One region of the Pseudarthrobacter sp. RHLT1-30-1 genome, then DNA from elsewhere that is predicted to be linked to it. Evidence: riboswitches for the same ligand, from Rfam matches in the RefSeq annotation. Region 1 holds a riboswitch; the other holds the start of a gene.
What was found. A riboswitch is a leader RNA that binds a small molecule or an ion and turns the genes downstream of it on or off. The one in region 1 is predicted to bind cyclic di-AMP.

Region 1 (7,625 bases):
TAAAGCGCGAACAGCTGCCGGCCACTCCGCCTGTTTAGGCTGCCAACGGTCTCCTGGAGCGCGAGTGGTGGAGCAGCTTCAGGTGATGAAGGAGCTCCCGACGCTCGCGACTGAGGATCTGTGTGCGCCGGTCCGGGGGCTTGTCGGCACCCCTTGTTCCGGGAATCTTTCCGGACGTCGTTCCGGGCAGGGGTGGTGCGGTGGAGCGGCCAGGGAACGGGCCACCTCGGTGACCACGCCCCTGCCAGCTGCTGCCGGAGCCACGTCGGGCCCCTGATTGCCGTCCACAAAAACAGGCTATCGGGCACCTGCGACAAATACCGGTCCCGGCCATGCGAAAGAATGACCCCATGAGCGTTGCCGGAGAATTCATTGACGAGGCACTCCATCGGGAGTCGTCCTGGAGCCGCGCCGAGGAATCCGAAGCACGGCACGGCAGCGATCACCGCTACTACGGAGCGTCTGTCGGTGCCGTGCGGGGAACGATCCGGGACGCCCTCCGCCGGCACCCGGAACTGACGCACGATGACGTCACAGCGCTGAGCTCCGAGTTGTGGGAGGTGCCCGTCTTCGAACGCCGCCTCGCCGCCGTCGTGCTCCTGCAGTCGAGCGTCGGGCTGCTCACCAACACGGACCTCACCCGGATCGAAGGCTTCGTGCGGAGCGCACGGGTGGGCGTGCTGGTCGATCCGCTCGCCGTCGACGTCATCGGCCCGCTGATTGCCCGGCTCGACGTCGTGGCCCGGGTGCGTGCCGACAGTGTCCTGGACCGGTGGATCCGGGATCCCGACAACTGGCTGCGCCGGGCTGCCCTGCTTTCCCCGCTCCGCGAGCTCCGTACCGGCGCCGGGGACTGGCCCCGGTTCGTGCGCCATGCCCGTCTCGTGCTGAGGGAGTCGCCCCAAACGGAAGCGCCGGCGGGCGACGGCGGCGAGGTTGCCGCCGAAGCGGTCTCCCGGGTGCTCACCGAGCTGGCCAGGCACCGGCCGGAATTGGAATTCTGACCGCCCGGGGAGGAATCGTGATCGTCCCGTTCTGGAAGACTGGCGTTATGAAGGCAGCGTCCGACGGGAAAAGTGCCACGCTCGTGTTCATTCACGGCGGCGGCGTAGGACCCTGGATGTGGGCGGAGCAAATTGCCTACTTCGCTCGTTATTTCACCGTCCTGACCCCTACCCTTCCGGGGCATCATCCGCAGCGCCAAGGCAGGTTTTCCACCCATGTTCAGGCGGCAGCCGCAGTCGCAGAGGAGACCGGCCTTCTGGAACAACCCGGGCCCGTCACCGTCATTGGACATTCCCTCGGCGGTCAAACGGCGATTCAACTGGCGGCGTCCTACCCCGGCCATGTCGAGCGCCTCGTGGTGGTCAGCTCTCTTTTGAGCCCGTGGCGCGGAGCGACGGCGCTCAGCCTGCTCGCCGCGGGGTCCGCACCGCTGTCGAGGAACCGTCGCTTCGCTCACGCCCAGGCGGCGCAACTCGGCATCCCCTCATCGATGTTCGAGGACTACTTCGCCCTGTCCCGGGCCGTGTCCGCCGGAACGCTCAGGCGCTTAATCCTGGCAAATTTCTCGTTCGCCGTTCCTCCTGAGGTCCTGGGATCCTCCCGGCCGGTCCTCCTCATGGCGGGGGACAAGGAGGAACACAGACTCTTACGCGTCATGGAACACTACCAATCGAAATTCCGGAACTGCAGCTTCGAGATCCACCAGCGTGTAGGGCATGGAATGCCTTTCACTCAACCCGGGCGGTTCAACGCCGCCCTTCACGACTGGCTGGACTCCGCCCGGCCGGCCTAGTATTGCCGTCATAACGCCGGCCGCAGCCCTGCCCCTGACAAGCGCTTCCAAGACGAGACGAAGAGCGCGGCCGCGGCCGGTGGTGCAATGAAAGCGGCCATCGTCACCAGCTGGAGTCCGACAATTGAACCGGCGAGACCGAACAGCGCTGTCACGCCGACGCGGAGCAAGGCCCCCCGGGAATGAGCCGTCCGAAAGGCAGCGAGACCGCGAAGCCCATCAGGGTTGCTGCAGCAAGGATGAGCGGCCACTGTGTGGGATGCCCGGCCCCAAGAAATTGAGCGGCCGCCTCCACGACAAGACTCGCGCAACACAGCACTACCGACCACCGCATGATGCCGCCGAAACGCGGGGCGAGCACAATCCCGGCCGCGAGGGTCGCAGGAATGGCCGCCAGCGCGCCGGCGGCCAGACCGAGGTTCATGGCGTGGGTGGAATCGCTAACCATCGGCGCCCAGCTACGCCCGGAGAAGGCAAACACAGCGCAGCCCAGGCCCGCAACCAGCGTCACCAGCGCGGCCGCGCATGCTGCAGCGTCCCTCCGCCGAGTCCAAGCCGCCACCGGCATCAGCGGGGACGGTCGCACTGCTGCCCGGACGGCGTCGCGCCGTGCTGCGGGAGGCTTCGCACTGTCCCATCGCAGAGCGATGACAAGCAGCACGACGGCGCCCAGTGCGCTGGCCAGGGGAGCCATCAGCGTTAGTGCGCCGAGGAGAAGCGCAAAAGGCGCTGCCAGGACTGTACTTTGCACGAGGCGGATGGGCAGGGAGCGCCGCCTGCTCAGCGCCGAGCCGACCGGTGCCACAAGACAGATCGTGCCAGCAATCCACGCGAGAATCAGGAACAGCAGGGTCGACGAACCAAACCAGCTGCGGCCCAGACCCGCATCAGCTTCGTCGAAACCGACCGACCAACTCTTTGCCGTCAGTGCCGCCAAACCACACGCCAGGAAGGCACTAGCCGCAGTGAACGATGCCGCCGGGGCGGAGAGCCGCCCCGCTCGATGCAGGAGCACGACGGCGGAGAGGGCTGCAGCCAGCGGGCCGATGAAGACGGCCAACAAGAGCCGAACCAGGCCGGCTCCGGGGAGCATCATCGCGTTGGTCAACAAGAGCGCGGTGGAAACACTGAACGCGGTCACGGCTGCCGCTGCGAAACCCGCGGACCAGCGATCGATCATCGCTTGCCGGGGCGGGGCTCCACCACGGCGTAGGCCCTTTCATCGAAGAACTCCCAACCGGTGACGACCATAAAGCCCAGGGCATCCACCCGGTCGTTCAGGACATGGACGTCGAAGCCGCCGTCGCGGGGTTCGGCGTCCCACGTGGACACGTGAACTTCCCCGGTGTCGAGCACCAGCAGTTCGGTATTGACGTTGAAGTCCTCCGGCGGCTGAATGCTCAGCTGGCAGATGGCAACACAGTGCCTGGGCACGTCGGGGCTGTTCATTGTCTGGCCTCCGTTTCGGCGGAACGGTGATGGCATCATCCTATGCCTGGGGACCCGTCGACGAAGGGCATTCCTGGCCCGCCAGCGCCCGCATGTGATACCTCGATGTGACTTGTCGTAATCATTCCGTTACCGTTGATGGGTGCCTGTTGTTTCCGAGACAGGTTCTCCCCTGCCGATTGCCTAACTCTGCCGCGGCGTGGGGATAACTCGCAGCAACGTCCGGCAGAGACGGGGAAACCAATTTTGACCCGCTGTTCTCCAGGGGTCTTGGGGTGAAGCCGCACGGCCCGCTATGTCGGGCCCGCGTGCGGCCGGGTGCCTCCCATCCGAATCCGACAGCTCACCTCGCAGGCATTGGGAGAGGCTTTTTCAATGACTTTTAGCAATACCCGTGCGCCCAAACACGCCGCCCTACGCAACAACCGCCGCACCGCCGGCACCGTCGGCCGCCAGGCCGCAGTCCTCGTCGCCGCTTCCGGAATGGTGCTTAGCGGCGCCATGGCCGCCAACGCCGCCGAGGCGCCGGCCCAGCGCGACTCTGCACCCGCAACGTCCGTTGACGTGCAGGGCCAGGTCTCCGCGCCGGTGCTGGCCGACTCGGCCGTCCAGATCACGTTCGAACGCCCGGCCGTTGAGACGTCGCCTGCTCCCGTGGTGGAGGCACCCAAGCCCGTAGCCGCTCCGAAGGCGGCAGCTGCTGTTGCCGCTCCGAAGGCACCGGCAGCAGCTGTGGCCCCCGCGGCCGCTAAAGCAACCGTCAAGGTCCAGGCAGCCCCGGCCCCCGCCGCGGCTCCGGCAGCCGGTGGAGTCAACGCCACGCTGCTGGCCGTGGCCTACGGCCAGATCGGCATCACGCAGGACTGCACCGCGATGGTCGAGAAGGCCCTGAACGCGGCCGGCATCCCGGTCGGTGACATCGGCCCGCAGGCTTTCCTGAAATACGGCTCGGTCGTCGCCACGCCCCAGCCCGGCGACATCATCGTCCAGTCCGGCCACGTTGCCATCTACGCCGGCAACGGCCAGGCCATCAGCGGCGGCATGAACGGCGTCAACGCCACCATGACGCACCCGCTTTCCTGGCTGACCGCCACCGGCCCGGTGACGTTCGTCCGCGCAGGCTAGCACCACCAGCGCCTAGCACCACCCAGCGCACAGTCGGCCGGTCGATCAGTTGCCTTGGGGGCAGCGGATCACCGGCCGTCTGCGTCGCCGGACTCCGACTCTAGTGCGTAGCGAAGCAGCACCACACCGTTGCCAAACGTACGGCTCGCCAGCAGACGGAGCGGCGTCATCGCATCCGTTTCCGGAAAAAGGGGCTTTCCCCGACCGATGAGGACCGGGTGCACATAGATCCGGTACTCGTCGATCAGACCTAGCCGCCTGAAAGCCGCTGCGAGTTCGGCGCCACCGAGTGCGAGGTCACCGCCAGGCTGTTCCTTGAGCCGCACCACGTCCTCGGCGACGACCTCGTGCACCACGTCGGTGTTCCAGTCCGCCGTGGCCAGGGTCCGGGAATAGACGATCTTGGGCTTGTCCCGCCAGATCCCCGCGAACTCAACCTCCGCAGGAGCGCTCGAAGGGTCCTCGTCCGCTGTCGGCCAGTAGTCGGCCATCAGCTCATAGGTGACGCGGCCGTCCAGGAAGGCGCCCATGGTCCGCAGCTCATCGTTGAAGTGGGTGTGCAGTTCGTCATCGACCCGGTGCCAGCTCAGATCGTGCTGCGGACCTTCGAAATAGCCGTCCAGGGATACTTGCATCATAAAGATGACCTTGCGCATGCGGGCTCCTTTGCCGGGCTGCCGGGGTTCCAGCGTACGACGCGGACCGCGGCAGTGGGAGGGCGCCCGACGCCAGGCGGTACGTCTCGCCGCACAACGGCTTTGGCGGTTTTGGGGGCCCGCGGGCCCGCCGCCCCCGGGGGCCGGAAGGCAAATCCGGGATCACTTGGGCGCGGCCGCTTGCGCTAGGCTGAGCCCGGGGCAGAATAAGGAAATCTGAAGCCGCGCCGCGGTTCTGAATCAAGCGCGGTCCCTAGGTCAAGAAGGACAAGCATGCCAGCGAACCAGCCTGCGACGTCAGCCGACGTTGCGCTTCCGTCGATGCTGCGGCAATAGGCCGGATGGATTCCTGGGGTCCCGGCCGACACTACAGCAGCGGCCGTCATACAGCTGAATTCAACCGGAGTCCCTTGCGGGGCCTGCCGGGTTTTCCGGGCGGGATTAGACCGAAGTTCCTGATCGCGCTCGTCACAGTCCTCGGCCTGGTCTCGGCCGCGGGCGTCTACGCCACCGTCCGGGACGGCGTTCCACGCGATGCCGGTGTTGCGCCGGCGACGTCGGCATCCGCGCCAGCGAATGCCGGACCGGCCGACCCGCTGTCCGCCACCGGCGCGACACCCTCCGCGGTAGCCACCGCCACACCGCCGGCCCCGACACCCGCCGTCGCTCCGTCCGACCCGACCATCAGTGCGCTACTCGACGCGGAGATCGACGGCGTCATCAAGGCCAACAGCGCCTACCGGCTGGGCGTGGCCCTGATCGACATGCGCGACGGGGACGTGCACGAGTACGGGGTGAAGACGAAGTTTGTGGCCGCCAGTACGGGCAAGATTCTCGCCGCTGCCGCCTACTACCATCTGGTGGAAACCGGCAAGGCCTCGCTGACGTCCCGGATGGGGCCGTCCACCGCCGGCCAACAGATCCGGCAGATGGTCCAGCAGAGCAACAACGAGTCGTGGGCGTTGATCCTTGCCGCCGTCGGACAGAAGGGCCTGACCGAATACGCCGCCGACCTCGGCATCCCCTATGACCGCACGGTGAACGGCCTGACTCCCGCCGAGATGGGGCGGACCCTGTCCGAGCTGTACAGCGGCCGGCTCCTCAACGCCACCAACACCGCCCAGTTGCTGTCCTATATGCAGCAGACCAATTACGAACTGCTGATCCCGGCCGCCACGCCCCCAGAGGTCAGCGTCTTCCACAAATATGGGCTGCTCGAGGGTTACCTGCATGACGCAAGCGTCCTGGTCCAGGGCGACCGGGCCTACGTGTTTGTGGTCTACACGCTGGGCGTGGGACCGTCGGATATGGCGGCCCGAACCCGCGTCATCCACCAGCTCACCGAAACCGTCACCGCCAGACTCTTCTAGCCGGCCGTTCCCCAAATGGTCACAAAACCGTACGCTGGTGAGCGGAGGTGTAGGCCATGAAAGCAACCCAGGGAGACCGCATCATTATCCGTGGCACCACGGTCGAGTCATCGGACCGTCACGGGGAAATCCTCGAGGTCAAGGGTGCCGACGGCGCCCCGCCGTATCACGTCAGGTTCGACGACGGCCACGAGACAATTCTGTTCCCCGGCGGCGATTTCGTCGTCGAACACAGCAAGAGCGCCGAGACCCGCTAGAAGCTCGACGAACTGCCGGAGCCGGAGAAGCTGCCGCCGCTGCTGCCGTAGCCGGTGGTGCCGCCACCGCCGCCGCCTCCCCGGGCACTGCTCACGCTGCTGACGCTGCTGTTTAGGCCGGAGTTGAAGGTCGGCACGGAGAAGAAGTAGTACGCGGGGTAGACGGTGCCCAGGATGCTGGGCTCGTATGTGCGCCCGTACTTGGCTTTGCTTCCGGCCTGCGCGCTTTCCATCTCCTGGCGCATCAAGGAGGCTTCCTTTTCGTTTTTGGCGAAGCTCTCGATGACCGTATCGGCGTGGTTCTTGAGCAGCTCGGACAGCTGGGTTCGGGCATCCCGAAGCCGGTCCAGGGCGGTCTCCGGCGTGATCGAGCCGTCCGCGAGTTCCGTGGTCCACTGTTCGATGTCGCGATGGCTTTGGTCCCGGAAGGAGCGCAGGGCCGCCGCGGTCGCGGAGTCCCCCTCGGCATTGCGCTTGCTGAGCATTTGTTCGATCGCGGCCAGGTCGGCCCGGAACGGGGCCAGCTGCCGGTCCCAGGCGGGAGCCCAGGCGGAGCCCCGGTTGAGCAGGGCATTGGTGTCGGCAATGACGTCGTCGAGGGCGTCCAGCTCTGTGGCGGCCTCCGCGTAGCTCCTGATCAGCCTCATGTTCACCCGCTTGCTGAGTTCCTTGGGCGACAGGGCATGGACCCGGTTGGCGAGGGCCGTGGCCTTGTTGTACTTCGCCAGGAATGTCCGGTGCTTCTCCAGCACGGTACTGCCATAGCGCGAGGCGTCCGGGATGGTGCTGGCGTTGAGCTCGGTGACCTCGAGATCCATGCTCACGTTGGAGTAGCTGACGTCGCCGCGGGCCAATTCCTTGCGGCTGCTGACTCTGGTCCGCCAGCGGACGATCAGCCAGCCTGCGGCGCCTGCGATGGCGGCACCCGCTGCGCTGAAGGCAGGGACGAGGAAGGCCGCGGACCGGTACC
Region 2 (7,625 bases), on a different contig from region 1:
GACGAGCTGTTCGGGGCTCCAGATGATGCCCTCGGAGACGAGGAAGCCTGCCACGAGGTCAAAGTCGTGTCCTGGTGTCCGCATCGTGACAGAGAAGGACATCCCGCCGAGCCGGATTTCCAGCGGCTCCTCTACGGCGAGCACGTCCTCCCGGTGCCGGACGGGGAATTCGAGGGCCTGCGGCGACCCGTCGAGGACATATTTGTGCACCTTGCGGCGCTGTGTGAGGCGGCCCATCAGGTTTTCCTAACCAACATAACTCCATCATGGCAAGCACTGGGCCGGGTGGCCAGCGCGCGTTTCAGGCCGGGCATTACCCCAGCAGTTCGCTCCAGTCCACCGGGCCGGGGGTGCCGGCGGGCTTCCGGGCGGTCCGCTTGGGGGCGGGCTTGTCCTTCGCCGGGACGGGTGCCGGGAGGGCGGCACGCCAGGGAAGGGCGAAGGCAGGGACGAGTTCGCCCAGCTGCACTCCATGCGGCGGGACCACCAGGACGCCGTCGGCTGCGGCCAGTCCGCGCATCATCCCCGGGCCGGTGTGCTGCGCCGGAGAGGCCATGCCGTAGAGGAGCCGGAACGGCATGAGCCGGGTCCTGCCCGGGTCGGGTTCGATCATGGAGCCGCAGGGAAGCTCGGTGACGGGCGTCGGGGTCCGGTGCCCCAGCGCCGCAAGCAGCGGGGCCCCAATGGTTGACAGGGCCATCATGGCCGCGAGGGGGTTCCCGGGAAGCCCGATAATGAACCTGCCGTCCGGCAGTTCAGCCAGCACGGCCGGATGGCCCGGCCGCATGGCGATGCCGTCGATGAGCAGGCGTCCGCCGAGCTCCGCGACCGAACGGCGCAGGTGGTCGGTGCCGGACCTGCCGGTGCCGCCCGTGGTGATGACGACGTCGGCGGGCAGCAGCTCCGCGGCCGAGGGACCGGCCGGCTGCGCGGCTGGAGCCGCGCCGTTTTCCGCCGCGGGGTCGGTGTCCTCGAGGGCGGTGAGCCATTCGGCGTAGCTGTCGCCGATTTTCGTTTCGCCGGTGCAGATTCCGCCGAGCATCTCCACGACGCCTGCGAGCTGGGGGCCGAAAGTGTCGCGCACCTCCCCCGGCTGCGGGATCCCCGCCGAGACCACCTCCGAGCCGGTGAACACCAGCCGGACCAGGGCTTTGCCCAGCACCGGGAGGGCGTCGTGACCGCCAACGGCAGCGAGCGCGAGGTGGGCGGGGTTGAGGAGGGCGCCAGCCTTGATCAGCACTTCGCCGGCGGCGGCTTCCTCCGCGGCTTTGCGGATGTGTTCGCCGTTCCGCGGCTCACCGGGTTTGGCGCCGCCGCCGAGGCGAAGGACTGGCAGCCCGTCCTCGTCGCTGGCGATCGTGCCGCTCTCGCTGCGCAGCACGGCCTTCGCCCCGGGAGGGATCAGTCCGCCAGTGACGATCGGACTGGCCTGGTGGGGTGCCAGCCGCTGGCCGGGTTCCGCGAGGATCCAGGGTCCGCTGCCGTTGACGGCCCAGCCGTCCATGGCGGAGGAGGCGTAGTGCGGCAGGTCCACCAGTGCTTCCACATCGGCGGCAAGTGTCCGGCCCAGGGCCTCCCGGAGGGCAACGGGTGCGGCGGGGATCGGAGTCGCGCAGCCGAAGGCGAGCTGCCAGGCTTCCTGCCAGGTGTGGGCAAGGGGCCGATGCGGCGCCTCCGTCTGGGGCACCTCGCTGGCCGCGTCGCTAATGAGCCCCGCGGAACTCTCGTCTTGGTGCCCGGCGGGCGCGGCGGCAGGCGCGGCGGCGGGCGCGGCGGCGGGGCTGGTGTCGGGGGTGTTCGTTGCAGGCTCGTCCCCGGCGGCAGCTGGGCTGCCGTGAGGGGGTGCAGGTGTCATGCCCCCGAGGCTTCGCTGGCCGCGTAGTCCGTGGCGAGTTTGCGGGCTACGCCCATCGCGGCCTGCATGGAGACGGAATCCGTGGCCTGCCCGGAGCCGGAGGCCAAACCGGCCGCGAATCCGGCGATAAACGTCGTCAACGGTGCGGCCGGGCGCACCACGGAGTGAGCTGCCACTCCGGCGAGGGCCAGGACCTCGTTCACGTCAACCTCGACGTCTTCCAGTTCCAGGGCCTGAAGCAGGGCACGGCACCAGTCTTCGAGTGTTTCATCCTGGCTTTTCACCGTTTGCCTCCAAAGTTGAGTTCAGCTGGGGTCCCCGGGCCGGATGCCATGGTCTCGGCTGCCCCGTGCAGGACTGTCGCGTTCGGGACGGTCGTGTTCAGGACGGTCGCTGCCATGCCGGTCCGGCGGGCGGGTAACCCCTAATGCGGAGGCATCGTCCCAAGTGTCCACATCATCCGTGGACCCTTCGGGGACGCTTACTTCCCGCACCTCCAGCCTAGCAAGAAGCGCGAATACCGAGGCATTTTCGAGGGCACCGCGCCGGGCTGCATCGGCCGCGCGCCGTTGTAGCACAGCTGTGCGATATAAGCCCATGAGAGGTTGCCGGTGTCCATCACGAGACACTGCCATGAGCCCGTCGTGCACCTCCGCTTCGGCGGCCGCGCCGAGCAACGCCCGGATGGCGGCGCCCGCCCCGGGCATGTCGCAGGCAAGGACGAGGGTGAAGGGCGCGGCGGAAGGGTGGCGCGGGTCGTGGGCGCGGTTCCGTTCCAGGGCGGCGAGTCCTGCCGCGATGGCGGCGGCAGGCCCGGCAAAGGGCGGATCCTCCCGGCATCTGACCACACCGTCCGGCAGGGTGCCGGGGTCGGGCCCGACGACGGCGACCGCCGCCGCCCCGCGGGCGGCCCGAAGGGCGAGCTCAAGGAGGGTGGCGCCGTCGTGCATCAGGCCCGACTTGGGCACCCCGCCCAGCCGGGATGACCTCCCCCCGGCGAGGATGACAGCATCAAATTCCACCCGCCCAGCCTAGCGCGGCCCTGCAGACTGCCACTCCGGCCGGACCGGATCCCCGGACCGGCCGAGATCGGACCGGACCGCCGGACCGGATCAGGCAGCAGATTCCGGCAGCAGGAAAGGGTCCCAGGCCGGCGTCGGCTTCTCCAGTTCCTTGATCTGCCAGGTTGTCCCGCGGGGCGGCGCCGGGCTGAAGCCCAACTTCCAGCCCATTTCACCCGGCGTGTGGTCCCCTTTGGCATTGTTGCAGCGCAGGCAGGCCGCGACGAGGTTCTCCCAGGAATCCGCACCACCCCTGGATTTGGGTTGGACATGATCAATGGTGTGCGCCGCCTTCCCGCAGTACGCGCAACGGTGTCCGTCCCGGCGAAGCACGCCGCGGCGGCTGACAGCCGTTATGTTGTTGTACCGGGGCCTGATGTAGCGATTCAGCAGAATCACCGAGGGCCGGCCAAGGACGTCCTGGGGCCCGACGACAGGAGTGTCGCCTTCCGCCACGACGCTGGCCTTTCCGGTCAGCACCAGCACGAGTGCCCGGCGGAAAGTGACAACCGCCAGCGGTTCATATCCAGCATTTAGAACGAGAGTGCGCATCCGCATACCTCTTCACGGCCGCACCCGCCAGGGGCACGAGGGCCGGCTGCCCTCTGCTTGGTCGGGCTATGGACAAAACAAGAGTAAACACGGAGGTGCCGATTTACCGAATATTTTTCCCGCGCCGCGACCGCAGCCCTCGAAAGTTCACCCGGCGGCAATGCAAAAGGACCCCCGCCAAACGGCGGGGGTCCCTCGGGTTTGCTGCTGTGGTCTTAGGCGCCGACGCGGATGAAGACCGGGCCGGAGCCGACGTTGACGGACTGCAGGGACGTGGTCCCGCCGTTCCAGCCGCCGTGGACGGCCATGCCGTTGCCGACGTAGACAGCGATGTGGGCCATGCCCGAGCCGCCGTTCTGGTAGTACGCGAGGTCGCCGGAGCGTGCCTCGGCGGCGCTCACGGTGCGGCCGAGGGACAGGTAACCTGCCGGCCAGCCGTGGTAGTTGATGCCGGCAGCAGCCAGCGCGTTGGTAACGAGGGCGGTGCAGTCCTGGCCAATACCGAGCTGGGCGTAGGCAGCGGCGGCGATCGTGGCGCCCATGCCGCTGGCGACGGCGGGTGCCTTGGTGCTGGCAGTTGAGGCGGCCGCCAGGGTGGCGCCACCGACCTTGGTGCCGGAGGTCTTGGCAGCGGGTGCTTCCTCGACCTTGACGACGGGCTTGGGGGCCTCGACGACGGGGGCCGGGGAGGTGGTGACGGCCGGCTTCTCGTAGGAGATGGCGATCGTGGAGGCAGCCGAGATGGTCGCCGGGGAAGCAGCCTGAACCTCAAGGGTGGAAGCGGAGGTGGCTTCGCGCTGGACATTGGCCTCAGCAGCGTTGGCTGCGATACCGCTGGTCAGGACGAGGCCGGAGGCAGCAACGATGACGGCTGCCTGGCGACCCATGCCGCCGGCGTTGTCGCCGACAGCTTTGGCAATGACGGCCAGCGAGTTGGTCTTGGTGACCTCGGCGCGGTGCCGTGCGTTTGCACGAGTAGTCATTAAGTTCTCTCTTTCGTGATCCTGGGTCCGCGCTTTTTGGGCGCGGTCTGAGGACGCTCCGGCATCTTGGGGGTACGCCGGATCGCCCCGAAATGGGTTACTTAGCGAAGGGTGTACTGCGAAGACGCGCCAAAAGCGGGAACTGCTTGCAGGTGCATGGCCTGCGGGCCGGACTCAGCAGAAATTGAGTCGGCGGTATGGAATCCGTTCCGGGCACCGGCAAGGGCGACACGGCGGTTGGATTCCAGCGGGCTCGTAAGAGCCGCGCGAGCGCGGTTAAGCGCAGCATTGTGGCGTGAAGACACGAAAGTAGCCTCTCCCAATGCCTGCGAGGTGAGCTGTCGGATTCGGATGGGAGTCACCCGGCCGCGCTGCTTCCTGGGAAGCATTGCGACTTAACCCCAAGGTCTTCTTGCGAAGACCAAAATTGGTTCCCCCGCCCCTGCCAGACGATGTCATGCGAACGGACCTTGAGCGGTGGCAGAGCTAGGCAATCCACTCAAGAGCGCCAACTTCGGAAAAGTTGGCGTAGCTCAAACGGTACAGCAGTTGGGAGGCAATGTCACATTCAGATCACGGCGTGTCACAAGAATGCGAGAGCGTCCCATCAGCTCTTAGAGCCAGCCGGTCGGATCGACGACTTCGCCGTTGACCATGACTTCAAAGTGCAGGTGGCAGCCGGTGGAGGCGCCAGTGGTGCCGCTCATTGCCACGACATCGCCGCGGGAGACCTGCTGGCCCACCTTGACGGTGGCTGACGACAGGTGGTTGTAGGTGGTCTCCAGGCCGTTGCCGTGGTCGATCACCACCCGGTTTCCGCCGCCATAGGGATGCCATCCGGTGAACGTCACGGTGCCGCTGGCGGCCGCAAGGACGGCGCTGCCGCACTGGGCGGCATAGTCCTGGCCGCGGTGGAATTCCCCGGAGCCGCCGGTAATGGGGCTGACGCGGTAACCGAAGGGTGACGCGGTTATCAGCTGGGCGAGGGGCGCCCCGAGGCTGCCCGCGGAGGCTGCACGGGTGATCGAGCCGGCGGACTGCGCGCTCAGCAACTGCTTGAGCTTTCCGTCCGGGTCACCCTGGGTGGTGACGGCGCTGCGGCTGAAGTCAATCTTGGCGTCGTCGGCCGTGATGTCCGGCTGGACCGCGGCGGAGATGGAACCGGCGGCGGAGGTGTCCGTGGCCATGACCGGGCCCGTCGCAGGGACGGCGACAGTGAGGACCAGTCCCGTGGCGGCCAGGGCGAGGCCGGCCTTTTGCCCCACGCCGCTGGCGGCCGCGAAGTCAGTTACCTGCCGGAACGGGCTGCGGCGGTCCCGGCGTGCGTCGCGGTGCGCGTCACGTGGGCGGTCTGCCGGCAAGGCGACGGCCGGACGGGGCTCCGGAGCAGGACCGGTCGCACGACGGCGGCCCCTGGCGGTCTGGGTGGTCAAAAGGTTCCTCTCTGGAGAGCCTGCGAAGTTAGCTGTCGGATTCGGGTCAGAGAGTTCAAAGACCCGGTCCGCCGTGGCAAGAATCCAGGCACAAAGGGACCCGAAGGGTCCATCGGTGGAGGGTACTTGCCGCTGACGGACTTCACCCCAAGGCTGTTGAACAGCCGGAAGTGGTTCCCCCGCCCCTGCCAGAAAGGTGGTTCTGTTACTGATCCGCTGGCAGAGCTCGGCTTCGGATCAGGTAACGCTTTGGTATCGGTACTAGAGACCAACTATAGGCGATGAAGCCATTCAGAGATAAATCCGTTATGGAACCTGTGCGCAACTCAGGGGTGGTCCCCTCAGCGGACAGCTAATACCGGTGAAGCGGCGTTAATCGACGGTAACGAAGACGTGGGCTGCAACCTCGGGCGGCAGCTCCAGCGCGCCTTCGATCTCCGGCACCCGCACCGAGATGTATTCGCCCACCCGCTCCAGCGAAACACTGGCGCCAGGGCGGATGCCTCCCTCGTCCAGTTGGACGAGCAGTTCCGGTTCCACCTGGATGGGCTCCGCGAGCCGGCTCACCCTGATCCGGGAATCCGGCCCGTAGCCTGCCATGGCGTCAAGCAGGTTCACGACGACCGGAGCGTTGGGCTCGGACGCCAGGCCGCCCAGTTCCGCGAGGCCGGGAATCGGGTTGCCGTACGGCGAGACCGTGGGGTGGTTCAGCAGGTCGAAGATCCGCCGCTCCACCCGTTCGCTCATAACGTGCTCCCAGCGGCAGGCTTCCTCATGGACATAGGCCCAGTCGAGGCCGATCACGTCGGCCAGCAGCCGCTCGGCGAGGCGGTGCTTGCGCATCACCCCAATGGCACGTTTCCGGCCGGTTTCGGTCAGTTCAAGGTGCCGGTCGCCGGTAACAACGACCAGGCCGTCGCGCTCCATGCGTCCAACGGTCTGGGAAACGGTCGGGCCGGAGTGGCGCAGCCGCTCGGCGATGCGGGCGCGCAGGGCAACAATGTTTTCTTCTTCAAGTTCGAGAATGGTCCGGAGATACATCTCGGTTGTATCGATCAGGTCCGTCATTCAGCTCAGCTCCTCGAGCGCCGTCCTTGCGTGATTCCCACGGTACCGCCTGCGGCTGGCGCCCTCGCGGGGTCCGCTACGTTCGCAGGCCAGCTTAGCCTATTTTGAATTACTCCGGATAATCTCAATGACCGGACTGTGACGGTCTCTTTTCCCTGCGGCGCCCGGCAGTCAGGCAGAATGAAACGGTGGCTCCGCCGCAGCCATCCTGCCGGGCCGCCCCGAGCCGCACCTCGTACCTGCCGAAAATTGGAGCCACAGTGAGCGACACCAGCATCACGATTCCCGCAAATCTCCTGCCCAAGGACGGCCGGTTCGGCGCCGGACCGTCCAAGGTCCGTCCCGAACAGCTGGCGGCCTTGGCCGCGTCGTCGAAGCTGCTGGGCACGTCCCACCGGCAGGCGCCGGTCAAGAACCTTGTGGGATCGGTCCGGACCGGGCTCAGCGAGTTTTTCCGCGCCCCCGAGGGCTACGAGGTCATCCTGGGTGTCGGCGGGTCCACCGCGTTCTGGGACATCGCGAGCTTCGGCCTGGTCGAGAACAGGGCACAGCACTTGTCCTTCGGCGAGTTTGGCTCAAAGTTTGCCGCCGCCACCAACAAGGCACCGTTCCTCGCGGACTCTTCCATCATCAAGTCCGAGCCCGGCACGCGCCCGGCCGCCCGGGCCGAGGC

Region 2: another riboswitch for cyclic di-AMP. It lies ahead of AC50YM_RS17180 (M23 family metallopeptidase); the one in region 1 lies ahead of AC50YM_RS10365 (hypothetical protein).

The regions. Positions count from the first base shown of each region.
Region 1 is NZ_JBWZCG010000012.1:2,476-10,100, forward strand. Features, by position in the region: gene AC50YM_RS10340 (GYD domain-containing protein) at 1-3, shown strand, start outside; gene AC50YM_RS10345 (DNA alkylation repair protein) at 351-1,004, shown strand; gene AC50YM_RS10350 (alpha/beta fold hydrolase) at 1,052-1,798, shown strand; gene AC50YM_RS10355 (hypothetical protein) at 1,950-2,939, opposite strand; gene AC50YM_RS10360 (hypothetical protein) at 2,975-3,247, opposite strand; cyclic di-AMP (ydaO/yuaA leader) riboswitch at 3,449-3,618, shown strand; gene AC50YM_RS10365 (hypothetical protein) at 3,623-4,372, shown strand; gene AC50YM_RS10370 (dihydrofolate reductase family protein) at 4,441-5,028, opposite strand; gene AC50YM_RS10375 (serine hydrolase) at 5,439-6,398, shown strand; gene AC50YM_RS10380 (DUF1918 domain-containing protein) at 6,455-6,655, shown strand; gene AC50YM_RS10385 (DUF5129 domain-containing protein) at 6,652-7,625, opposite strand, start outside.
Region 2 is NZ_JBWZCG010000028.1:21,986-29,610, reverse strand. Features, by position in the region: gene fdhD (formate dehydrogenase accessory sulfurtransferase FdhD) at 1-237, opposite strand, end outside; gene AC50YM_RS17205 (molybdopterin molybdotransferase MoeA) at 314-1,855, opposite strand; gene AC50YM_RS17200 (DUF6457 domain-containing protein) at 1,852-2,139, opposite strand; gene mobA (molybdenum cofactor guanylyltransferase) at 2,161-2,877, opposite strand; gene AC50YM_RS17190 (HNH endonuclease) at 2,968-3,468, opposite strand; gene AC50YM_RS17185 (NlpC/P60 family protein) at 3,684-4,451, opposite strand; cyclic di-AMP (ydaO/yuaA leader) riboswitch at 4,761-4,919, opposite strand; gene AC50YM_RS17180 (M23 family metallopeptidase) at 5,066-5,884, opposite strand; cyclic di-AMP (ydaO/yuaA leader) riboswitch at 5,887-6,096, opposite strand; gene AC50YM_RS17175 (iron-dependent transcriptional repressor DtxR) at 6,257-6,952, opposite strand; gene serC (phosphoserine transaminase) at 7,213-7,625, shown strand, end outside.